One region of the Eubacterium ventriosum genome, then DNA from elsewhere that is predicted to be linked to it. Evidence: a T-box and tRNA genes for the amino acid it is inferred to sense, from the RefSeq annotation. Region 1 holds a T-box; the other regions hold tRNA genes.

Region 1 (5,780 bases):
AGTGTCCAAAGTGCTGCCTTTTTAGTATCGTCATCATCATTGTACAATCTTGGCTTAACCATTTCAATATACCAGTCACAAAATTCTTCCCAAATAAATTCGTAAATTTTGTCTGCTGCGATACCCAACTCAAATTTATCAAGATTTTCTGTCACATCTTTGGCTAAAGTGTTAACTTTTGATAAAATCCACTTATCTGCATCTGTAAGATTTTCAGGTTTGTTCTTCACATCAATACCTTCTTCAGGCATATTCATCTGAATAAATCTTGATGCGTTCCAAACTTTGTTAGCAAAGTTTCTTGAAGCTTCTACTCTTTCCCAGTAGAATCTCATATCATTACCTGGTGCATTACCTGTAATAAGTGTAAATCTTAATGCGTCAGCACCGTATTTGTCAATAACTTCCAATGGATCAATACCATTTCCAAGAGACTTACTCATTTTACGTCCCTGTGAATCTCTAACAAGTCCATGTATCAAAACTGTATCAAAAGGAACTTTTCCTGTATGTTCAAGTCCTGAGAACATCATTCTGATTACCCAGAAGAAAATAATGTCATATCCTGTAACAAGTACATTTGTAGGATAGAAATAATCTAATTCTTCTGTGTTGTCAGGCCATCCAAGTGTTGAGAAAGGCCATAATGCTGATGAGAACCATGTATCAAGTGTATCAGGATCCTGTCTCATTTCCTTACCACACTTAGGACATACTGCATGATCTTCTTTTGTAACAACCATTTCCCCACAATCATCACAATAGAATGCAGGAATCCTGTGTCCCCACCATAACTGACGTGAAATACACCAGTCACGGATGTTTTCTAACCAATGGAAATATGTTTTGTCAAAATGAGGTGGTACAAACTTAGTGTCACCATTTTTAACAGCTTCAATTGCAGGTTTTGCAATTTCTTCCATCTTTACAAACCACTGTTTTGATACTCTAGGTTCGATTGTAGTATGACATCTGTAACATGTACCTACATTATGTTCATGGTCTTCAATCTTTACAAGGTATCCTTCTTTATCTAAATCTTCAACGATTGCTTTTCTTGCTTCATATCTGTCCATACCTGCATACTTAGGATAATCATCAACAATCTTAGCATCATCTGTTAGTACATTAATAACAGGTAAGTTATGACGAAGTCCAACTTCAAAATCGTTAGGATCATGTGCAGGTGTAATCTTAACAACACCTGTACCAAAGTCAATACCTACATAATCATCTGCCACAATAGGAATCTCTCTTCCAACTAAAGGAAGTGTAAGAGTCTTTCCCACTAAGTCTTTATATCTGTCATCATTTGGGTTAACTGCTACTGCTGTATCACCAAGTAATGTTTCAGGTCTTGTTGTTGCAAGCTGAATATATCCTGAACCATCTGTTAAAGGATATCTTAAATGCCAGAACTTGCCTGCCTGATCTTCATATTCAACTTCTGCATCTGAAATAGATGTAAGACAATGAGGACACCAGTTAATGATTCTTTCACCACGGTAAATCTGTCCCTTGTTGTATAAGTTTACAAATACTTCCTTAACTGCCTTTGAACAGCCTTCATCCATTGTAAATCTTTCTCTATCCCAGTCACATGAAGAACCTATCTTCTTAAGCTGTGAAACAATACGACCACCGTACTGTGCTTTCCACTGCCAAGCTCTGTCTAAGAATTTCTCTCTTCCTAAATCTTCTTTTGTAATGCCTTCTTCACGCATTTTTTCTACAATCTTGGCTTCTGTAGCAATTGATGCATGGTCAGTTCCAGGAAGCCATAAAGCTTCGTAACCCTGCATTCTCTTAAAACGTGTAAGAATGTCCTGCATTGTATTATCAAGGGCATGTCCCATATGAAGCTGTCCTGTAATATTTGGAGGTGGCATAACAATTGTAAAAGGTTTCTTACTTCTATCTACTTCTGCGTGGAAGTATTTCTTTTCCTGCCACTTACTGTACAATCTGTCTTCAATCTCTGCCGGATTGTAATTCTTTTCAATCTCTTTCATCTTTCTTCTCCAATCGTAACCGTTTTCATAGGATATGTTATTAACATATTAAGTCCTATTTTTTAATTTATTAACATTTCTTAATACGCACCGGATTTTCGTTAACAAATACGAAAGTCGTGCTCTCCTTTGCAGTATCAGCACGACTTTCTTATGTATAATGCCGGTACCGCATAAAGGGCGATTGCTCGCGGTACCACCTTTATCTTTCACTTATCATATCCTGTAACGGGGACGAACCGTAGACAACTACTCAATTCATCATCTCTGCTCCAAAACTACCTTCACAGACACTGCTTTAAGAGGCTTCCACCGTCCCTCTCTCTCTTTAAAAGGTTATCTGCTACTCCTTTTCTTCTACGCATTTCCATATATGAACTAATAATAATGATTTTAAATTGGTTTGTCAACTATGTTCACAAAACATTTAACTGTTTATTTCTACAATATATTCTTTCTTGCACTGCTGCATATATTGATCTTCCTGTTTTTTGTTCCAACCTGTTTTAATTTCAGCATTAAGCTTAATTATTTCTGTCTTAATTCTGTTGATAACAGTGTCAGAAACACCATATTTGTCCTTATCCATTTTTAGTCGCTTCTCATTATCAGTAATAAGGTCGCACATTATTATTGATTCCAAAGACTCTGCCGAAGCATTAAGCCTGTAAGCACATCTAAAAGCTGTTGCAGCCTGGTCGTATTCAAACAATCTTGCGTAAGCCACACCAAGATTGTTATAAACATCACCATAAAATCTTTCAGGCAAATCAGTATTAATGGACTTACTTAAAATACTATTATAGTAATTAATTGCCATATTATACTTGTCTGTTTCCATCAAAATATCTGCCTTAGCCTTAATTCTTTCTGCTGCTGTTTTTGAACTAAGCATAACAAGATGGTTTTCTAATTTTTCTGCTTCACGCTCAGTATAGTAACCGGCGTTTTTTATAAGAAAAGAAATCTTTTCTCCCAAAGCTCCTTTGTTGGCATTAATCTGTCTTATACCTGATGCAATGTGAGGTTGCTTAAGTTCGTTTTCAATATAATCAATTAAGCCTTCACTGAAAAACTGGTCATCAATTAAATAAAGGTAATTAAATAAGTAATAACTTAATTCTTCTATAGAATATATATTCTTGTTAATTTCTTTAATATAATAAGGCTTTTCCGTATGCATTGTACATAATGTTATGTCATTCATATTCATTTACTCCTTTAGCCAATCTCTATTTCCTTTGTAACTGACATTCCCGATGATTTAAAGAACTCTCCAAAACCTAAATCCGTAATTGTAATCTGGAATTTGTTTTCTGATAAATATTTAAAATCAACACTGATTCTTGTTGTTTTCGGTGGTCTTTTTGGAAATTCCGTCAAATCAATTCTAAACTCTTCTGTTGTATGTTTCATAATATTATGAATTTCAAAAACAGCTTCTGTAGGTTCTTCCATTATACATTCTGTTTTTGATTTTGCCTGATACCAATAATCACCAATATCTGACAATGTTACCATACTGTCTCTTTCTTTGTGTTTAACAGACATTGTAACTCTTACTCTTGTTCTGCCCTTACATGAAATAATGTAATCCTTAAGGGTTTTCATATAAAAGAACTCTTTTGCCGCATAAGCTGCACCTTTTACAATTAAGTTATTTCCCTTAAAAACTCTTCTGTTTCTGCATATAGTCTGTAAAGTTTTCGCCCAGCCTTCTGCATAAAAACCTTCACCTGACAAAAACACACCTGATACAACATTTTTCTTAAGCTGGTCTTCCATATAATCTGCCACAATTTCATCTGCCATATCCATGTTATTCTTTACCGAATCATATGTCATCCTGTCATTTAAGTCTTCAACTGTAACATCTGCCACATGAACCTGCTTGCCTTTTATAACATTAAGCTTTCTGCAGGAAAAATCATTTCTGTCAAAATTAAGGAAGTAAACCTGATTAATCCAAATATCTTTTCCCTGATTTAAAACATAATATACAAAACTTTCTGAATGACTTATTATCTTAATATCATTTGCATTGTAACCTAAATTAGTAAAAGAGGTTGTAATTAATTCAATCATTTCCGGTGTAACTTCATTTAAAGTTACAAGAACATTTTTGATTAATTTGCCATTGCTGTAATTTACTGCAACCTTTAGCAGATATGACATATACGTTGTAATAATCTGTTTTGTTAAATCTTCCCCATAGTTCTGCTTTAAAATCTCCGGCAATTTTCTATATTCAGTGCTATTATTTAATCTGCTTTTGTTAACAGCCTCGTCACCTGCTGACCATTCATTTAATTCGCTGTTATAACATACAACAGACGGTATCAAAAAATTATCTTCTGTTCCTATACTAATGGATCTTGGATTAATTTCATCATCCAACACAGCCATTTGCGTAAAGTCTATGGAAAAATCGATTCCCAATATTATTCCTTTTCCCAAAGTTTCATCCTCCTATATTGTCTGCCCTGATTACAATAATCTAAATAATTTTCTTCCTGCTTCCTTGCAAAGTTCGTAAGTCTGCATCATATCTCTTGCTGCATCATCCTCGCCTAAAGCCTTGCAAATCATCATACTGTTAATTATTCCAAAACGGCTTTCGTCGTTGTAAGCATTCTTCTCTGATATTCTCACTGAATAGTTATCAACAACCTTACCTTCCGGATATTCATTAGAATACTCCTTTATACTGTAATCTATTTCCTCACCGTAGAACATTATTACTTCTTTTGAGAAAATTCCCGGATAAATGCTTCCCATTTCTTCTGTAACTTTTCCGGTTTTTCCTTCCTGATTTTTAATCTCATAAGTAATATCAACTCTATGTTTCGGATTAGTTCTAAAATCTATAATTGTCTTATCTAAAAGATTAAACGGAATCTTGTACCATTTATTAAACTTCTTATAAAATTCAAAATTAACATTGCTCTTAACTAAAGTATCAATTAAGTTCTTTGTTATTTTAATTTGATTTTCAGTAAGCTTATCTTTCTGTGACATTACTTCCACAAAAGCGATTTTTGTAATTAATGTTACATCAAATCCGTTTTCCAATTCCTGTTCGACTATTTCCCATACTCTTTCAGGACATTGAACTTTTTTAATAAAATAATTATAAGAAACATATGTGTAAAATGCCCTTCTTATAACTGAAGATGTTGGTCCCTTAATGTATTCTTCATATATTTCATAAATAGACTTATCAACACTGCCTTCAAAAATAAGCTGTACCAACAACTTTTCAGCCAATGTATTATCATTAATATTTCTTGACTGAACCGCCAAAAACATCTGATATAATTCAAGGGAACCTGAATCATAATACTTGCCTAAGAACTTAAGAACATTCTCATCCCTGCAACCATTTCTGAAAGATTCGGCACACATCTCTATAAGAATTTCGTTTTTGTCAAACTCAGGCTCTTTAACCAATTCCACACAAAGTTTTTCAAGCAAGCTTACCTTTATACTTTCATAACCATACTTGGCAATATGTGGATAAACCATTTCCATAAGATTTCTTTCTATTAAAATCTCCATTATCTTCTTTCGGGAAACTTTGGATAACTCTGCCAGATTAAACTGCATAATATAAATGTCCATTTCTCCCAAATCGTAGCCTTTGTAATAATAATCCACAATAAATTCCTTTAGTGAATTACGATATTGCTTTGATAATTCAGGAATTTCCACTGTTTCCTTTAATTCCTGAACCTTACCTTTGTACATATTAGGATGTTCAAGAATCTT
Region 2 (5,780 bases), 970 kb from region 1:
GTTCCGACCCGCACGAAAGGCGTAATGATTTGGGCACTGTCTCGACAATGCATCCGGTGAAATTGAAGTACCAGTGAAGATGCTGGTTACCTGCGCCAGGACGGAAAGACCCCATGGAGCTTTACTCTAGCTTGATACTGGGATTCGATATTGCATGTACAGGATAGGTGGGAGACTAGGAGACATGAACGCCAGTTTGTGTGGAGTCGCCCTTGGGATACCACCCTTGCAGTATTGGGTTTCTAACATGCAGCCGTGATCCGGCTGGTGGACAATGTCAGGTGGGGAGTTTGACTGGGGCGGTCGCCTCCGAAAGGGTATCGGAGGCGCTCAAAGGTTCCCTCAGAATGGTCGGAAACCATTCGAAGAGTGCAAAGGCAGAAGGGAGCTTGACTGTGACACCGACGGGTGGAGCAGGTACGAAAGTAGGACTTAGTGATCCGGTGGTATAAAGTGGGATTGCCATCGCTCAACGGATAAAAGCTACCCTGGGGATAACAGGCTTATCACTCCCAAGAGTTCACATCGACGGAGTGGTTTGGCACCTCGATGTCGGCTCATCGCATCCTGGGGCTGTAGTAGGTCCCAAGGGTTGGGCTGTTCGCCCATTAAAGCGGTACGCGAGCTGGGTTCAGAACGTCGTGAGACAGTTCGGTCCCTATCCGGCGTGGGCGTAGGATATTTGAGAGGAGCTGTCCTTAGTACGAGAGGACCGGGATGGACTGACCTCTGGTGTACCTGTTGCACTACCAAGTGCATGGCAGGGTAGCCAAGTCGGGAAGGGATAAACGCTGAAGGCATCTAAGCGTGAAGCCCCCCTCAAGATGAGATATCCCATTCGCAAGAATTAAGACCCCTTGAAGACGACGAGGTTGATAGGTCAGAGGTGGAAGTGTGGTAACACATGGAGCTGACTGATACTAATAGGTCGAGGGCTTATCCATGAAGGAAGGAAAGAGGAGTTATCTCCCCGGATGAAGGATTTCAGTGTGTGGTTTTGAGTGTATAATCAAAAAAGTACTTGTAATTTAGTACTGAGTATGTTATAATACTCTTGATGGCCCGGTGGCTCAGCTGGTTAGAGCGCCGCCCTGTCACGGCGGAGGTCGTGGGTTCGAACCCCATCCGGGTCGCTATCAGTATAATATATAATTTATACAGAGGAGGTCGAAAGCATATCAAGCTAGCTTTCTCAACCTCTTTATTTTTTTCTTGGGATCTTAGCTCAGCTGGGAGAGCATCTGCCTTACAAGCAGGGGGTCACAGGTTCGAGCCCTGTAGGTCCCATTTATACTTCTTACAGTATAAATGATAAAAATGAATACGCCGATGTGGCTCAATTGGCAGAGCAGCTGATTTGTAATCAGCAGGTTAACGGTTCGAGTCCGTTCATCGGCTTTAATGGGCAGATTCCCGAGTGGCCAAAGGGGACAGACTGTAAATCTGCTGGCACTGCCTTCGAAGGTTCGAATCCTTCTCTGCCCATTACTTTTTAATTAAATATCGCGGGGTGGAGCAGTCTGGAAGCTCGCCGGGCTCATAACCCGGAGGTCATAGGTTCAAATCCTATTCCCGCAACTCAATGCCCAGTTAGCTCAGTTGGTAGAGCAGAGGACTGAAAATCCTCGTGTCTCTGGTTCGATTCCGGAACTGGGCATTATTTTTATTTACTAATGGATTTTCCATTAGTTTTTTTTTGCCATAAATAATTGCTTACTAATATAAAAAATAGTAATATAAATATATGTATATCACCCAGTGAGTGGAGGAATAAATAGAATTAACTACAAAACAAATTTATAGCACTAGCACACATAGAAATAATTAAAAGTAAAATAATTAAAACAAGATTACAAGAGGATAAATTAAATGAAAGAGCATCAGGCAAGAGAAATAATATTCGAAGAAAAGGTTAAAAAATTATTACAGGACAGCAATTATATTAATATTGTAGAGCAGAATATACCGGGGAGAAGTAGTTCCCATGGTATTAATTCTTATGGAAAGTTAAATCTTCCAACAGCTTTTATATTTCCTTTAAGAATAATATTTCAGTATAAGTATTATGCAAAAAATAAGGTTGAGTTAATGCATGTACGCGATTTTGGAGGAATTATTGCAGATATTTCTGAAACTAACTACGCAATACAGGGAGAGATGGGAAATATATGCGATAGATATAATTACACCGGTTGTTATTTCAGCGCTACTGCTTTTTCAAGAGAGGCGCAGGAGTATGCCTGGGCGCACAATATTTTTATGGTATCTTTGGAGAGAATAGGAGTGATGCAGCCTATTTTGAAAAAGATAGATTCTTTTGTGTCAGGTTTAAGCGAGAATATAATTAATAACATAACAAAGCAGGAATTGTTGGAGGGTTACGAGCGTGAGATAGACGAGGAGAATATAATTCCTGAAGGTGCAATAGGAATTATTAATAATGTTTATCCTGTAATGATTTTAGGAAAGAATGGGTGGACTAAACCGGTAATAGAGGAAGCTACCAAATCTGAGATAAATAGAGCTTATATTGACAGTGTATATAGAAGTGAAAATCAGTTTGAAGCTAATTTTGAACTTAATTTTATGGAATGCACCGCAGAGTTTTCTGTTCCAATTACTGTTGTTGAGAAGCTTATGAATAGAGAAGATAATGAAACAAAAAATAATGTAATATTTAATATAGATATTCCTTTTATAAGTGATAAGGGAATTAAAAAATTTGTTTCACTTGAGGTATTTCTTGAAGGATTTAATAGAGGAGACTATACAAATAAGCAGATTTCATTTTTTAACTTTGGCGAATAGTTAGTGGGAGTATGTAATGGAAAGTAATAGTTATAAAAATTATAACAATAATAGTAGAAATAATTATAAAGATAATAGTAGAAATAATTATAAAGATAATAATGAAGACTACAATTGTCAGAAGAAGAGTTTTTACAATGAATTAATTGAATATAGTAAAAATGGAAGATATCCATTACATATGCCGGGGCATAAAAGAAATGAAAGGCTTTTTGATGGAATTGATCCATATAAAGTGGATATTACGGAAATAGATGGATTTGATAATTTACACAATCCTAAAGGGATAATATTGGATGCAATGAAAAATGCATCCGATTTTTTTGAGACGGACAGAACTTGGTTTTTGGTAAATGGAAGTTCATGTGGAATTTTAGCTGCTATTAGTGCAGTTACTAATATAGGAGATAAAATTATCATAGGAAGAAATTGTCACAAGGCAGTTTATAATTGTGCCAAGTTACGTAATTTAGACGTGGAATATGTATATCCGTCTTATATAGCTAAGTACGGAATAAATGGTGGTTATAATAAAGGCGAAATAGAAAATATTTTGAAAAAAAATAGAGATGTAAAGGCGGTTGTTCTTACATCCCCTACTTATGATGGAATCGTATCTGATATAGAGGAAATTGCAAGAGTAGTCCATAAATATAATACAGTCTTAATTGTGGATGAAGCCCACGGAGCCCATTTTGGAATAAGTGAGAAACTTCCGGTTCCGGCTTATAAGTTGGGAGCTGATTTAGTTATCGAAAGCACACATAAGACTTTGCCGGCAATGACACAGACAGCTTTGTTTCATTTAAAGGGCGATAGAATTGATGCAGGAAAAGTGCAGGAAATGTTGTCTATATATGAAACAAGTAGTCCTTCATATGTGCTAATGTGTAGCATTGACAAGTGTATTAGGGAAATTCAGAAAAAAGGTCAACAAAGATATGATGAATTGTTGAATGTTATTAACAAAATCAGAAAAAATGTTAATAAGTGTAAGTATATTTCAATACCATGTGAAGAATTAAAAAATCAAAATAATGTTTTTGATGTAGATGTAACGAAGCTTATTATTAATGTAAATAATAGTGGAATAACAGGTAAGCAGTTAGGGGATATTCTCAGATACAAGTATAATATTGAAGTTGAAATGGATTCACTAAAGTATGTGCTTGGGATAACTACTATATGCGATGATTATAAAGAACTTGAAAGATTGGCAGAGGCTTTAAAGGAAATAGATAAGTCCTTGGAAGAAAAGCAGAATGAAAATATTTCTGTAGAGTTACTGAAAAATAAAAGAATGTATTCAATATACGAAACAGATTTGAAAGAAAAAAATACAGTTAATCTGTTTGATTCAAAGGATTGCATTTCAGGTGAATTTGTTTTTCTTTATCCGCCGGGAATCCCATTGGTTGTTCCTGGTGAAGTGATTACAGAAGAATTATTGGAACAGATTAAAGTGTATTTGGAAGCAAATATGAATATTAGCGGTTTAAAAGATAATTCAAATAAAACTATTGAAGTTGTAAAATAAATTGGAGGAATAATGTCAAAGATATTTTTTGTGTTAGGAAAAAGCTGCAGCGGAAAAGATACTATTTTCCAAAGCTTAAAAGAAAATAAACAATTAAATTTAAAAACTGTTGTAGGTTATACAACAAGACCTATGAGGGTTAATGAAAAAAATGGGGTGGAATATTTTTTTGTTGACCAAAATAAGCTTGAAGAATTGAAAAAGGCTAAAAAGGTTATTGAGTGCAGAGATTATAATACTGTGTATGGAATATGGAGTTATTTTACAGTTGATGACGGCCAGATAGATTTAAATAACGGAGATTATTTGTATATTGGTACTTTGGAATCATATGAGCAGATGATTGATTTTTATGGTGAAGATGTTGTGGTGCCGTTATATATACAGGTTGAAACAGGTGAAAGATTGGCAAGGGCTGTTAACAGGGAAAGAAATCAAAGTGAGCCAAAGTACAAGGAGTTATGCAGAAGATTTCTGGCTGATGAGGAAGATTTCTCAGAAGAAAAAATAGAGAAAGCCGGTATAAAGAAAAGGTTTGAGAACAATAACTTAAATCAGTGTATAAAAGAAATAGAGCAGGAAATAGTAAAAAAAATAAAGTAAGAATAAAATAAATAAGTATTATATTATTTTTAAGGTTATGTTTTATCTGGAAATGGCTAAAGCATAGCCTTTTTTATTTATTTATGTTATTATAAATTAGTATGACCATAGATTAATTTTTAGGAGTGAAGATGGAATCAGAAAGAATTCTGGGACAAAATCATATATTAAGACATTTTGAAAATGCTATTAGAATGGGAAAAATTTCTCACGCCTACATTATAAATGGGGAAGAAGGATCGGGTAAGATGAATCTTGCAATTCATTTTGCCAAGGCTTTGCAGTGTGAGAGAAACAATTCTAATAAAGCCATTAATGAAGATGGTGAAAGAATTACCGTTCCGGGAACAGCATGCGGACAGTGCAAGTCATGTAAGCAGACGGATTCAAAAAACCAGCCGGATATTAAGTATATTACCTACGAAAAATCAGGTATTGGTGTTGATGAAATAAGAGAGCAGATAAATGATGATATTGACATTAAGCCATATAGCAGTCCATATAAGATATATATTGTTCCGGAAAGTGAAAAGATGACAGTGCAGGCACAGAATGCATTGTTAAAAACAATTGAAGAACCACCTGAATATGCCATTATAATCTTGTTAACTACAAATGCGGATACTTTTCTTCAAACTATTTTATCGCGTTGTGTTATGTTAAATATCAGACCTGTAAAGGAAGATATAATAAAGAATCAATTAACATCACAGTATGGTGTAGGGGATTATGAAGCAAGAGTTGCAGCAACATTTTCTAATGGAAATCCGGGCAAGGCGATTAAACTTGCAACATCTGAAGAATTTAAAGAATTAAAACAGTATGTTGTTGG
Region 3 (5,780 bases), 1.3 Mb from region 1:
ATTTTCCTCGCTATGACTATCCTCTTTATGTTTTTCCTTGTTATGGTTGTCTTCTTTATGACTGTGCTCATCATGGTCGTGTTCTTCGAATCTTGTATCCATTCCTTCCACAATCTCTTCATTAAGAACGTCAACATAATCCATCATTTTCATCTGAATCTGATTCTTATTATTTAAGGAATCAAGCAACGTATCAATCCATGTTTCAAGTGAACCACCATTATATATAAGCACATCCGCATTTTCCATCTGAATAACATCGCTAGGTGTTGGTTCAAAAGAATGACTGTCCTGTCCCGGTGTAACAGTCATCTTTAAATCAATTCCCTTAACATCCCCTATAACCGCTCTTGCCATATCATAATATGGAAAAAGAGAAGTCACTATTTTCAATCTATAGTTATCTTCTTTTTCAGTAGTTTTGCCGCAACCAGTCATTCCCAAAATCATAGATATGGTCACAATAAAAACTACTGATTTTCTTAAAAATTCTGTTTTCCTGCTAAATTTGTTTTCTCGAATAAATTCTTTTTTCAAAATTTTATTTTTCGAAAATACTTTTATAACTCTATTACTTTTCATAATTTAATAAACACTTTCATAAATCATTATTTTATTTATTTTTTTCTCCACACTTTCCGCATTTCTCGCATTTTCCATAGAATATAGTTTTCTTAGGATTAATACTAAAATGATGGTCTGCGTTCACGTGACTATATAACTCCGCCAAATGATGGCATTCCATCTTCGTCACTTCTCCGCACTCTTCACATTTAATATAGAAACAATCCTGATTTTCACCCTGTTCTATGTACTGAAAGCAAGCGCCCGGCTGACCTTCCACGCTAAACTTCGTTACAATACCATCCTTCTCCATTTTTTCTAAATGTCTGTAAATAGTTGTTAGTCCCACTGAACAGTCATTCTCTTTCAAAAAATTTTCTATATCCATAACAGTAACATAGCCATCTTTGTGCATTTCGAGACACTCCTTAATAGCTGACTGCTGTTTTGTTTTATACTTTCCTGCCACAGTAATTCCTCTCTATACTTTCTTATATATTTTGCACAAAATATCCTTTATTTTAGGCATTAGTGCAATTCCTTATCTCCTTTGACAATAATTCCAATTTGAAAATCCTTTTCATTTTATACTTCTTCTGCTAAATTGTCAATTAATTTGAAAACCTTTTTCATTTTTAATAAAAAAAGAGCCTCTACAAATTGCTGTAGAATGCCCTTTTACTCCGAATATATTTATGCCTCTTTCTGCCAATTATGCAACATAATAGTACACGTAATGTCCGTCATCTCCTGACCTTCTTACATATACCATATCTCCTTCTTTAATATTATTAAAATCAGTCTTTCTATTTACAATAACATAATCCTGCATCAAAGCTTCATCAGCCTCACAAATAATAAAAAATTTCTGTTGTCTAATAACCGTCAAATCATCAACATAAAGCTTTGTTTTCACTTTCAGTTTAATAATTTGAGTCTTTTTGCTCTTATACTCAAGTCGCTCTTTTATCTTTAATATTACATAAGATAACAAATTAAATCCAACAAAAATTATTGTCGCCACAATATATATCTTCTCATAATATCCCGGATTAGAATGTAACCATGGCGAAATCCTATGCGCAATTATTTGAAAAATAATCCCAATTATAACTAAAACGACGGATACTCCTAAAAACTTCAACCATGTTCTTCTATTTTTAACTTTATAGCCTCTTCTAATTTCCATATCTTCATCTTCTGTTGCAATATGAAAATTCTGTTCTCTAATATATGCCTTATCCATAATTCATACTCCCTTATTTAGCTTAAAATATTAAATAATATAGCATATGAAAATATTTTTCACAACAATGGCGTAATTATTCCCAAAATGTCTGACAGACGGCAGTCCTTTACTTCACACCTTGAATGTTTATTAATAAAAAAAATAACCCCTGATGATCATCAGGGGCAAGTGTGCGTGACAGGATTCGAACCCACGACCTTCTGGTCCGTAGCCAGACGCTCTATCCAACTGAGCTACACGCACATAAGCACCTCTTTTGGAGATGCTTGCTTAATGCCGGCGACCGGAATCGAACCGGTACTGTGTTGCCACAACAGGATTTTAAGTCCTGCGCGTCTGCCAGTTCCGCCACGCCGGCATTGTACTGTTTAATTGTACAAGTGGGACCTACAGGGCTCGAACCTGTGACCCCCTGCTTGTAAGGCAGATGCTCTCCCAGCTGAGCTAAGATCCCATGCTTTAGGTTTGTTTTCTCCCGTCCTCACGGGCTGTGCTGGATTTGTTTTCATCAGGATTTCTCACAACCTTGTTGGTTTCATCCTCCTGATGTCATTGCAATCATGAATAATCACAATAAGTGGACCTGCGGGGACTCGAACCCGGGACCGACCGGTTATGAGCCGGTTGCTCTAACCAACTGAGCTACAGGTCCTCACATGAAAGCCGATGAACGGACTCGAACCGTTAACCTGCTGATTACAAATCAGCTGCTCTGCCAATTGAGCCACATCGGCGTATGAATTTCTTAGTGACTCCAAGGGGATTTGAACCCCTGTTACCGCCGTGAAAGGGCGGTGTCTTAACCGCTTGACCATGGAGCCTTGTTTCTTTTCTCTGTCCCTGTTCTTTTTTTTCCTGTCTTTTCTTTCCTCTTCCCCGTCTTTCGCACCTGTTTTTTAATGCAAAAAAGCTCCCCGAGTAGGGCTCGAACCTACAACCCCTCGGTTAACAGCCGAGTGCTCTACCATTGAGCTATCGAGGATTATTCCTTCAGCCTTCGCTGAAACTGTTATTCTTTTTGATTATACGCTCAAAACCACACACTGAAATCCTTCATCCGGGGAGATAACTCCTCTTTCCTTCCTTCATGGATAAGCCCTCGACCTATTAGTATCAGTCAGCTACATGTGTTACCACACTTCCACCTCTGACCTATCAACCTCGTCGTCTTCAAGGGGTCTTAATTCTTGCGAATGGGATATCTCATCTTGAGGGGGGCTTCACGCTTAGATGCCTTCAGCGTTTATCCCTTCCCGACTTGGCTACCCTGCCATGCACTTGGTAGTGCAACAGGTACACCAGAGGTCAGTCCATCCCGGTCCTCTCGTACTAAGGACAGCTCCTCTCAAATATCCTACGCCCACGCCGGATAGGGACCGAACTGTCTCACGACGTTCTGAACCCAGCTCGCGTACCGCTTTAATGGGCGAACAGCCCAACCCTTGGGACCTACTACAGCCCCAGGATGCGATGAGCCGACATCGAGGTGCCAAACCACTCCGTCGATGTGAACTCTTGGGAGTGATAAGCCTGTTATCCCCAGGGTAGCTTTTATCCGTTGAGCGATGGCAATCCCACTTTATACCACCGGATCACTAAGTCCTACTTTCGTACCTGCTCCACCCGTCGGTGTCACAGTCAAGCTCCCTTCTGCCTTTGCACTCTTCGAATGGTTTCCGACCATTCTGAGGGAACCTTTGAGCGCCTCCGATACCCTTTCGGAGGCGACCGCCCCAGTCAAACTCCCCACCTGACATTGTCCACCAGCCGGATCACGGCTGCATGTTAGAAACCCAATACTGCAAGGGTGGTATCCCAAGGGCGACTCCACACAAACTGGCGTTCATGTCTCCTAGTCTCCCACCTATCCTGTACATGCAATATCGAATCCCAGTATCAAGCTAGAGTAAAGCTCCATGGGGTCTTTCCGTCCTGGCGCAGGTAACCAGCATCTTCACTGGTACTTCAATTTCACCGGATGCATTGTCGAGACAGTGCCCAAATCATTACGCCTTTCGTGCGGGTCGGAACTTACCCGACAAGGAATTTCGCTACCTTAGGACCGTTATAGTTACGGCCGCCGTTTACTGGGGCTTAAGTTCAAGGCTTCGACTCATGTCTAACCTCTCCCCTTAACCTTCCAGCACCGGGCAGGCGTCAGCCCATATACATCACCTTACGGTTTCGCATAGACCTGTGTTTTTGCTAAACAGTTGCTTGGGCCAATTCTCTGCGGCCTACCTTCGTAGGCACCCCTTATCCCGAAGTTACGGGGCCATTTTGCCGAGTTCCTTAACAATGCTTCTTCCGTCGGCCTTAGGATTCTCTCCTCATCCACCTGTGTCGGTTTACGGTACGGGTACAATGTACACAATAGCGGCTTTTCCTGACAGCCAGCTCACCGGCTTCGCTACTTTAATTTCACTCCGCGTCACGTCTTCAAATTGAACAGCGGATTTGCCTGCTGTTCTCCTACCCCGCTTGCACCGGTTTCTCCATTCCCGGCTCCGGCTCTCTGTCTGTGTCCCCACATTTCTGATACATTGCAGTACAGGAATTTCAACCTGTTGTCCATCGACTACGTCTTTCGACCTCGCCTTAGGTCCCGACTTACCCAGGGCAGATCAGCTTTACCCTGGAAACCTTAGATATTCGGCCGTGAGGATTCTCACCTCACTCTCGCTACTCATTCCGGCATTCTCTCTTCTTAACACTCCACTGCTCCTTTCGGTACAGCTTCGTCGCAGTTAAGAATGCTCCTCTACCAATGACATTGTCATTCCTCAGCTTCGGTGTAGTGTTTAGCCCCGGACATTTTCGGCGCAGGACCTCTCGACTAGTGAGCTATTACGCACTCTTTGAATGAATGGCTGCTTCTGAGCCAACATCCTAGTTGTCTTCGAAATCCCACATCCTTTTCCACTTAACACTCACTTTGGGACCTTAGCTGGAGGTCTGGGCTGTTTCCCTTTTGACTACCCAACTTATCTCGTGCAGTCTGACTCCCAATCATCATCTTTACGGCATTCGGAGTTTGATAATCTTCGGTAAGCTTTGACGCCCCCTAGGATATTCAGTGCTCTACCTCCGCAAGACTAAATTGAGGCTAGCCCTAAAGCTATTTCGAGGAGAACCAGCTATCTCCGGGTTCGATTGGAATTTCTCCGCTACCCACACCTCATCACCACCCTTTTCAACGGATGTGTGTTCGGACCTCCATTGCCTTTTACGGCAACTTCATCCTGGACATGGGTAGGTCACCCGGTTTCGGGTCTACTCACACTGACTAACTCGCCCTGTTAAGACTTGGTTTCCCTTCGGCTCCACACCTTTGGTGCTTAACCTTGCCAGTAAGAGTAACTCGCCGGACCGTTCTACAAAAAGTACGCGGTTGAGCATGTAAAGCTCTTCCACAGCTTGTAAACACAGGGTTTCAGGTTCTCTTTCACTCCCCTCCCGGGGTTCTTTTCACCGTTCCTTCACAGTACTATGCGCTATCGGTCACTAAGGAGTATTTAGCCTTGGGGGGTGGTCCCCCCGATTTCCTACAAGGTTCCACGTGTCTCGTAGTACTTCGGATCCCGCTCGCTCCCTTCTGATTTCGAATACGGGGCTTTCACCCTCTGTGGCTGGCTTTCCCAATGCCATTCTTCTATCTTACGGGTCACTTGTTGCGGTCCATAACCCCGGAATGCACGCATCCCGGTTTGGGCTCCTTCCATTTCGCTCGCCGCTACTTTGGAAATCGATTTTTCTTTCTTTTCCTCCGGCTACTTAGATGTTTCAGTTCACCGGGTTCCCCCTGCATGCCTATGTATTCAACATGCAGTGACTGGAGTTCTTCCAGACGGGTTTCCCCATTCAGACATCTGCGGATCAATGGACATTTGCTCCTCCCCGCAGCTTTTCGCAGCTTATCACGTCTTTCTTCGGCTCTTAGTGCCAAGGCATCCACCCTGCGCTCTTA
Region 4 (5,780 bases), 1.2 Mb from region 1:
TGGTAGTCCACGCCGTAAACGATGAATACTAGGTGTCGGGGGACAATAGTTCCTCGGTGCCGAAGCAAACGCATTAAGTATTCCACCTGGGGAGTACGTTCGCAAGAATGAAACTCAAAGGAATTGACGGGGACCCGCACAAGCGGTGGAGCATGTGGTTTAATTCGAAGCAACGCGAAGAACCTTACCTGCTCTTGACATCCCACTGACAGGTCAGTAATGTGACCCTTTCTTCGGAACAGTGGAGACAGGTGGTGCATGGTTGTCGTCAGCTCGTGTCGTGAGATGTTGGGTTAAGTCCCGCAACGAGCGCAACCCTTGTCTTTAGTAGCCAGCAGTACGGCTGGGCACTCTAGAGAGACTGCCAGGGATAACCTGGAGGAAGGCGGGGATGACGTCAAATCATCATGCCCCTTACGAGCAGGGCTACACACGTGCTACAATGGCGTAAACAAAGGGAAGCGACCCCGTGAGGGTAAGCAAATCTCAAAAATAACGTCTCAGTTCGGATTGTAGTCTGCAACTCGACTACATGAAGCTGGAATCGCTAGTAATCGCGAATCAGAATGTCGCGGTGAATACGTTCCCGGGTCTTGTACACACCGCCCGTCACACCATGGGAGTTGGATATGCCCGAAGTCAGTGACCCAACCGTAAGGAGGGAGCTGCCGAAGGTGGAGCCGATAACTGGGGTGAAGTCGTAACAAGGTAGCCGTATCGGAAGGTGCGGCTGGATCACCTCCTTTCTAAGGAAGAAGAAGTAAGGAATGATGCTGTTCAATTATGAATGTTCCTAAAAGGAACAAAGAAACTTCCGGTGGCGATGCGCCTGGGGGAAACACCCGTCCACATCCCGAACACGATGGTTAAGACCCAAGCGGCCCATGGTACTATGCTGGAGACGGCATGGGAGAGCAGGTGGCTGCCGGATTTAAAAAAGAAATCATTCATGAGAATGTTTTACATAGATGCTGGTTTGACCAGTGATTAGATGTTAAAAGAAATTTTAGCATGTAATGACTGATTAAAAACAGTCAACAAGAATAAAAGATTGTACATTGAAAACTACATACTGAAATATCTAGAAATAAATGTTTGTATAAAAACGAACATGCCAATTTCAAGACATCCGAGGCGCATCGAAAGATGCGAAGAAAGAATGAGAAATCATTCAAGAGTAAACACAAGTAACGCAAGTTACAAACTGAGAACAACTCAGACCGACCAACTGTTGCAACGCTATGCAACAGGGTAATGGTTAAGCTAATAAGAGCGCAGGGTGGATGCCTTGGCACTAAGAGCCGAAGAAAGACGTGATAAGCTGCGAAAAGCTGCGGGGAGGAGCAAATGTCCATTGATCCGCAGATGTCTGAATGGGGAAACCCGTCTGGAAGAACTCCAGTCACTGCATGTTGAATACATAGGCATGCAGGGGGAACCCGGTGAACTGAAACATCTAAGTAGCCGGAGGAAAAGAAAGAAAAATCGATTTCCAAAGTAGCGGCGAGCGAAATGGAAGGAGCCCAAACCGGGATGCGTGCATTCCGGGGTTATGGACCGCAACAAGTGACCCGTAAGATAGAAGAATGGCATTGGGAAAGCCAGCCACAGAGGGTGAAAGCCCCGTATTCGAAATCAGAAGGGAGCGAGCGGGATCCGAAGTACTACGAGACACGTGGAACCTTGTAGGAAATCGGGGGGACCACCCCCCAAGGCTAAATACTCCTTAGTGACCGATAGCGCATAGTACTGTGAAGGAACGGTGAAAAGAACCCCGGGAGGGGAGTGAAAGAGAACCTGAAACCCTGTGTTTACAAGCTGTGGAAGAGCTTTACATGCTCAACCGCGTACTTTTTGTAGAACGGTCCGGCGAGTTACTCTTACTGGCAAGGTTAAGCACCAAAGGTGTGGAGCCGAAGGGAAACCAAGTCTTAACAGGGCGAGTTAGTCAGTGTGAGTAGACCCGAAACCGGGTGACCTACCCATGTCCAGGATGAAGTTGCCGTAAAAGGCAATGGAGGTCCGAACACACATCCGTTGAAAAGGGTGGTGATGAGGTGTGGGTAGCGGAGAAATTCCAATCGAACCCGGAGATAGCTGGTTCTCCTCGAAATAGCTTTAGGGCTAGCCTCAATTTAGTCTTGCGGAGGTAGAGCACTGAATATCCTAGGGGGCGTCAAAGCTTACCGAAGATTATCAAACTCCGAATGCCGTAAAGATGATGATTGGGAGTCAGACTGCACGAGATAAGTTGGGTAGTCAAAAGGGAAACAGCCCAGACCTCCAGCTAAGGTCCCAAAGTGAGTGTTAAGTGGAAAAGGATGTGGGATTTCGAAGACAACTAGGATGTTGGCTCAGAAGCAGCCATTCATTCAAAGAGTGCGTAATAGCTCACTAGTCGAGAGGTCCTGCGCCGAAAATGTCCGGGGCTAAACACTACACCGAAGCTGAGGAATGACAATGTCATTGGTAGAGGAGCATTCTTAACTGCGACGAAGCTGTACCGAAAGGAGCAGTGGAGTGTTAAGAAGAGAGAATGCCGGAATGAGTAGCGAGAGTGAGGTGAGAATCCTCACGGCCGAATATCTAAGGTTTCCAGGGTAAAGCTGATCTGCCCTGGGTAAGTCGGGACCTAAGGCGAGGTCGAAAGACGTAGTCGATGGACAACAGGTTGAAATTCCTGTACTGCAATGTATCAGAAATGTGGGGACACAGACAGAGAGCCGGAGCCGGGAATGGAGAAACCGGTGCAAGCGGGGTAGGAGAACAGCAGGCAAATCCGCTGTTCAATTTGAAGACGTGACGCGGAGTGAAATTAAAGTAGCGAAGCCGGTGAGCTGGCTGTCAGGAAAAGCCGCTATTGTGTACATTGTACCCGTACCGTAAACCGACACAGGTGGATGAGGAGAGAATCCTAAGGCCGACGGAAGAAGCATTGTTAAGGAACTCGGCAAAATGGCCCCGTAACTTCGGGATAAGGGGTGCCTACGAAGGTAGGCCGCAGAGAATTGGCCCAAGCAACTGTTTAGCAAAAACACAGGTCTATGCGAAACCGTAAGGTGATGTATATGGGCTGACGCCTGCCCGGTGCTGGAAGGTTAAGGGGAGAGGTTAGACATGAGTCGAAGCCTTGAACTTAAGCCCCAGTAAACGGCGGCCGTAACTATAACGGTCCTAAGGTAGCGAAATTCCTTGTCGGGTAAGTTCCGACCCGCACGAAAGGCGTAATGATTTGGGCACTGTCTCGACAATGCATCCGGTGAAATTGAAGTACCAGTGAAGATGCTGGTTACCTGCGCCAGGACGGAAAGACCCCATGGAGCTTTACTCTAGCTTGATACTGGGATTCGATATTGCATGTACAGGATAGGTGGGAGACTAGGAGACATGAACGCCAGTTTGTGTGGAGTCGCCCTTGGGATACCACCCTTGCAGTATTGGGTTTCTAACATGCAGCCGTGATCCGGCTGGTGGACAATGTCAGGTGGGGAGTTTGACTGGGGCGGTCGCCTCCGAAAGGGTATCGGAGGCGCTCAAAGGTTCCCTCAGAATGGTCGGAAACCATTCGAAGAGTGCAAAGGCAGAAGGGAGCTTGACTGTGACACCGACGGGTGGAGCAGGTACGAAAGTAGGACTTAGTGATCCGGTGGTATAAAGTGGGATTGCCATCGCTCAACGGATAAAAGCTACCCTGGGGATAACAGGCTTATCACTCCCAAGAGTTCACATCGACGGAGTGGTTTGGCACCTCGATGTCGGCTCATCGCATCCTGGGGCTGTAGTAGGTCCCAAGGGTTGGGCTGTTCGCCCATTAAAGCGGTACGCGAGCTGGGTTCAGAACGTCGTGAGACAGTTCGGTCCCTATCCGGCGTGGGCGTAGGATATTTGAGAGGAGCTGTCCTTAGTACGAGAGGACCGGGATGGACTGACCTCTGGTGTACCTGTTGCACTACCAAGTGCATGGCAGGGTAGCCAAGTCGGGAAGGGATAAACGCTGAAGGCATCTAAGCGTGAAGCCCCCCTCAAGATGAGATATCCCATTCGCAAGAATTAAGACCCCTTGAAGACGACGAGGTTGATAGGTCAGAGGTGGAAGTGTGGTAACACATGTAGCTGACTGATACTAATAGGTCGAGGGCTTATCCATGAAGGAAGGAAAGAGGAGTTATCTCCCCGGATGAAGGATTTCAGTGTGTGGTTTTGAGCGTATAATCAAAAAGAATAACAGTTTCAGCGAAGGCTGAAGGAATAATCCTCGATAGCTCAATGGTAGAGCACTCGGCTGTTAACCGAGGGGTTGTAGGTTCGAGCCCTACTCGGGGAGCTTTTTTGCATTAAAAAACAGGTGCGAAAGACGGGGAAGAGGAAAGAAAAGACAGGAAAAAAAAGAACAGGGACAGAGAAAAGAAACAAGGCTCCATGGTCAAGCGGTTAAGACACCGCCCTTTCACGGCGGTAACAGGGGTTCAAATCCCCTTGGAGTCACTAAGAAATTCATACGCCGATGTGGCTCAATTGGCAGAGCAGCTGATTTGTAATCAGCAGGTTAACGGTTCGAGTCCGTTCATCGGCTTTCATGTGAGGACCTGTAGCTCAGTTGGTTAGAGCAACCGGCTCATAACCGGTCGGTCCCGGGTTCGAGTCCCCGCAGGTCCACTTATTGTGATTATCGAAAGTCACAATCATACAGGGACAGAAGTCCCAAAGAGAGAAGAACAAATCCAGCACAGCCCGTGAGGACGGAAGAAAACAAACCTAAAGCATGGGATCTTAGCTCAGCTGGGAGAGCATCTGCCTTACAAGCAGGGGGTCACAGGTTCGAGCCCTGTAGGTCCCACTTGTACAATTAAACAGTACAATGCCGGCGTGGCGGAACTGGCAGACGCGCAGGACTTAAAATCCTGTTGTGGCAACACAGTACCGGTTCGATTCCGGTCGCCGGCATTAAGAAAGCATCTCCAAAAGAGGTGCTTATGTGCGTGTAGCTCAGTTGGATAGAGCGTCTGGCTACGGACCAGAAGGTCGTGGGTTCGAATCCTGTCACGCACACTTGCCCCTGATTAATATCAGGGGTTATTTTTTATTAATAATATTAAACTTATACTAGCTATAAGATCTTATTTTCTATTAACAATAAGATTTAATTTTAAAAAGAAGATTTCATTGTTGTTAACAATAAGATTTAATTATTTTTAAATGAATAATTTTGATTTTATTTTGCATAATACTTATGTGACAAATAATTAATCAGGAGGCAAATATGTCAAACAATTATTCAAAATCAAAAAACTATGAGTCAGATTATTCAAAGTCAAAGAATTGCAAGGATAGTGCTTATGATGAAAGTCATTTAAAAAACAGTAATTCTAAAACAGGTCAGGCAAAGAATAAATCTTCAGAAAACAGTTATTCAAAGAATAGTTACAAAAATGGCTATAAGAATAGTTACAAAAATGAAGATTCAGATGAATAAAAAAATCATTTGGTTTTCGAAAAAATTTAGAAAAATTGTATACAGTTAAATAAGAGGGTTGTGGCATTTGCTTAGTTTTTTATTTATTTAAGAAAACATAACAATGCTACAGCTCTTTTTCTTACAAAATTTAATCTGAAAATATTTTTCAGATTTATAATAATATGTATAAGTATAATCTTTATCATTTGCGACTTTAATCTTTATGATTTTAAGACTTTAATATTTATAATTTTTATTGTTAATAGGAACAATATTTTTATTAATAACATATGTAATAATAAATAAAAAATTTTAATAATAAGTA

Evidence for each region. The T-box of region 1 lies ahead of NQ558_RS06660 (valine--tRNA ligase). A T-box ahead of a tRNA ligase gene usually reads a tRNA of that ligase, here a tRNA-Val.
Region 2: it encodes a tRNA-Val, which carries the amino acid that the T-box ahead of NQ558_RS06660 (valine--tRNA ligase) is inferred to sense. The anticodon was not compared.
Region 3: it encodes a tRNA-Val, which carries the amino acid that the T-box ahead of NQ558_RS06660 (valine--tRNA ligase) is inferred to sense. The anticodon was not compared.
Region 4: it encodes a tRNA-Val, which carries the amino acid that the T-box ahead of NQ558_RS06660 (valine--tRNA ligase) is inferred to sense. The anticodon was not compared.

What each region holds. Positions count from the first base shown of each region.
Region 1 covers NZ_CP102282.1:1,470,117-1,475,896, reverse strand. The annotation lists gene NQ558_RS06660 (valine--tRNA ligase) at 1-2,012, opposite strand, end outside; T-box leader at 2,186-2,381, opposite strand; gene NQ558_RS06655 (tetratricopeptide repeat protein) at 2,440-3,219, opposite strand; gene NQ558_RS06650 (DUF5716 family protein) at 3,234-4,469, opposite strand; gene NQ558_RS06645 (DUF5717 family protein) at 4,500-5,780, opposite strand, start outside.
Region 2 covers NZ_CP102282.1:496,350-502,129, reverse strand. The annotation lists rRNA gene NQ558_RS02180 (23S ribosomal RNA) at 1-944, shown strand, start outside; tRNA gene NQ558_RS02175 (tRNA-Asp) at 1,060-1,133, shown strand; tRNA gene NQ558_RS02170 (tRNA-Val) at 1,215-1,287, shown strand; tRNA gene NQ558_RS02165 (tRNA-Thr) at 1,326-1,398, shown strand; tRNA gene NQ558_RS02160 (tRNA-Tyr) at 1,404-1,485, shown strand; tRNA gene NQ558_RS02155 (tRNA-Met) at 1,505-1,578, shown strand; tRNA gene NQ558_RS02150 (tRNA-Phe) at 1,585-1,657, shown strand; gene NQ558_RS02145 (hypothetical protein) at 1,870-2,808, shown strand; gene NQ558_RS02140 (aminotransferase class I/II-fold pyridoxal phosphate-dependent enzyme) at 2,825-4,345, shown strand; gene NQ558_RS02135 (nucleoside/nucleotide kinase family protein) at 4,358-4,948, shown strand; gene NQ558_RS02130 (DNA polymerase III subunit) at 5,080-5,780, shown strand, end outside.
Region 3 covers NZ_CP102282.1:181,722-187,501, forward strand. The annotation lists gene NQ558_RS00785 (metal ABC transporter substrate-binding protein) at 1-537, opposite strand, end outside; gene NQ558_RS00790 (Fur family transcriptional regulator) at 614-1,033, opposite strand; gene NQ558_RS00795 (hypothetical protein) at 1,277-1,810, opposite strand; tRNA gene NQ558_RS00800 (tRNA-Arg) at 1,983-2,056, opposite strand; tRNA gene NQ558_RS00805 (tRNA-Leu) at 2,088-2,171, opposite strand; tRNA gene NQ558_RS00810 (tRNA-Val) at 2,195-2,267, opposite strand; tRNA gene NQ558_RS00815 (tRNA-Ile) at 2,392-2,465, opposite strand; tRNA gene NQ558_RS00820 (tRNA-Thr) at 2,475-2,547, opposite strand; tRNA gene NQ558_RS00825 (tRNA-Glu) at 2,563-2,634, opposite strand; tRNA gene NQ558_RS00830 (tRNA-Asn) at 2,724-2,795, opposite strand; rRNA gene NQ558_RS00835 (23S ribosomal RNA) at 2,901-5,780, opposite strand, start outside.
Region 4 covers NZ_CP102282.1:2,716,714-2,722,493, reverse strand. The annotation lists rRNA gene NQ558_RS12400 (16S ribosomal RNA) at 1-746, shown strand, start outside; rRNA gene rrf (5S ribosomal RNA) at 814-931, shown strand; rRNA gene NQ558_RS12390 (23S ribosomal RNA) at 1,257-4,147, shown strand; tRNA gene NQ558_RS12385 (tRNA-Asn) at 4,253-4,324, shown strand; tRNA gene NQ558_RS12380 (tRNA-Glu) at 4,414-4,485, shown strand; tRNA gene NQ558_RS12375 (tRNA-Thr) at 4,501-4,573, shown strand; tRNA gene NQ558_RS12370 (tRNA-Ile) at 4,583-4,656, shown strand; tRNA gene NQ558_RS12365 (tRNA-Val) at 4,765-4,837, shown strand; tRNA gene NQ558_RS12360 (tRNA-Leu) at 4,861-4,944, shown strand; tRNA gene NQ558_RS12355 (tRNA-Arg) at 4,976-5,049, shown strand; gene NQ558_RS12350 (hypothetical protein) at 5,261-5,473, shown strand.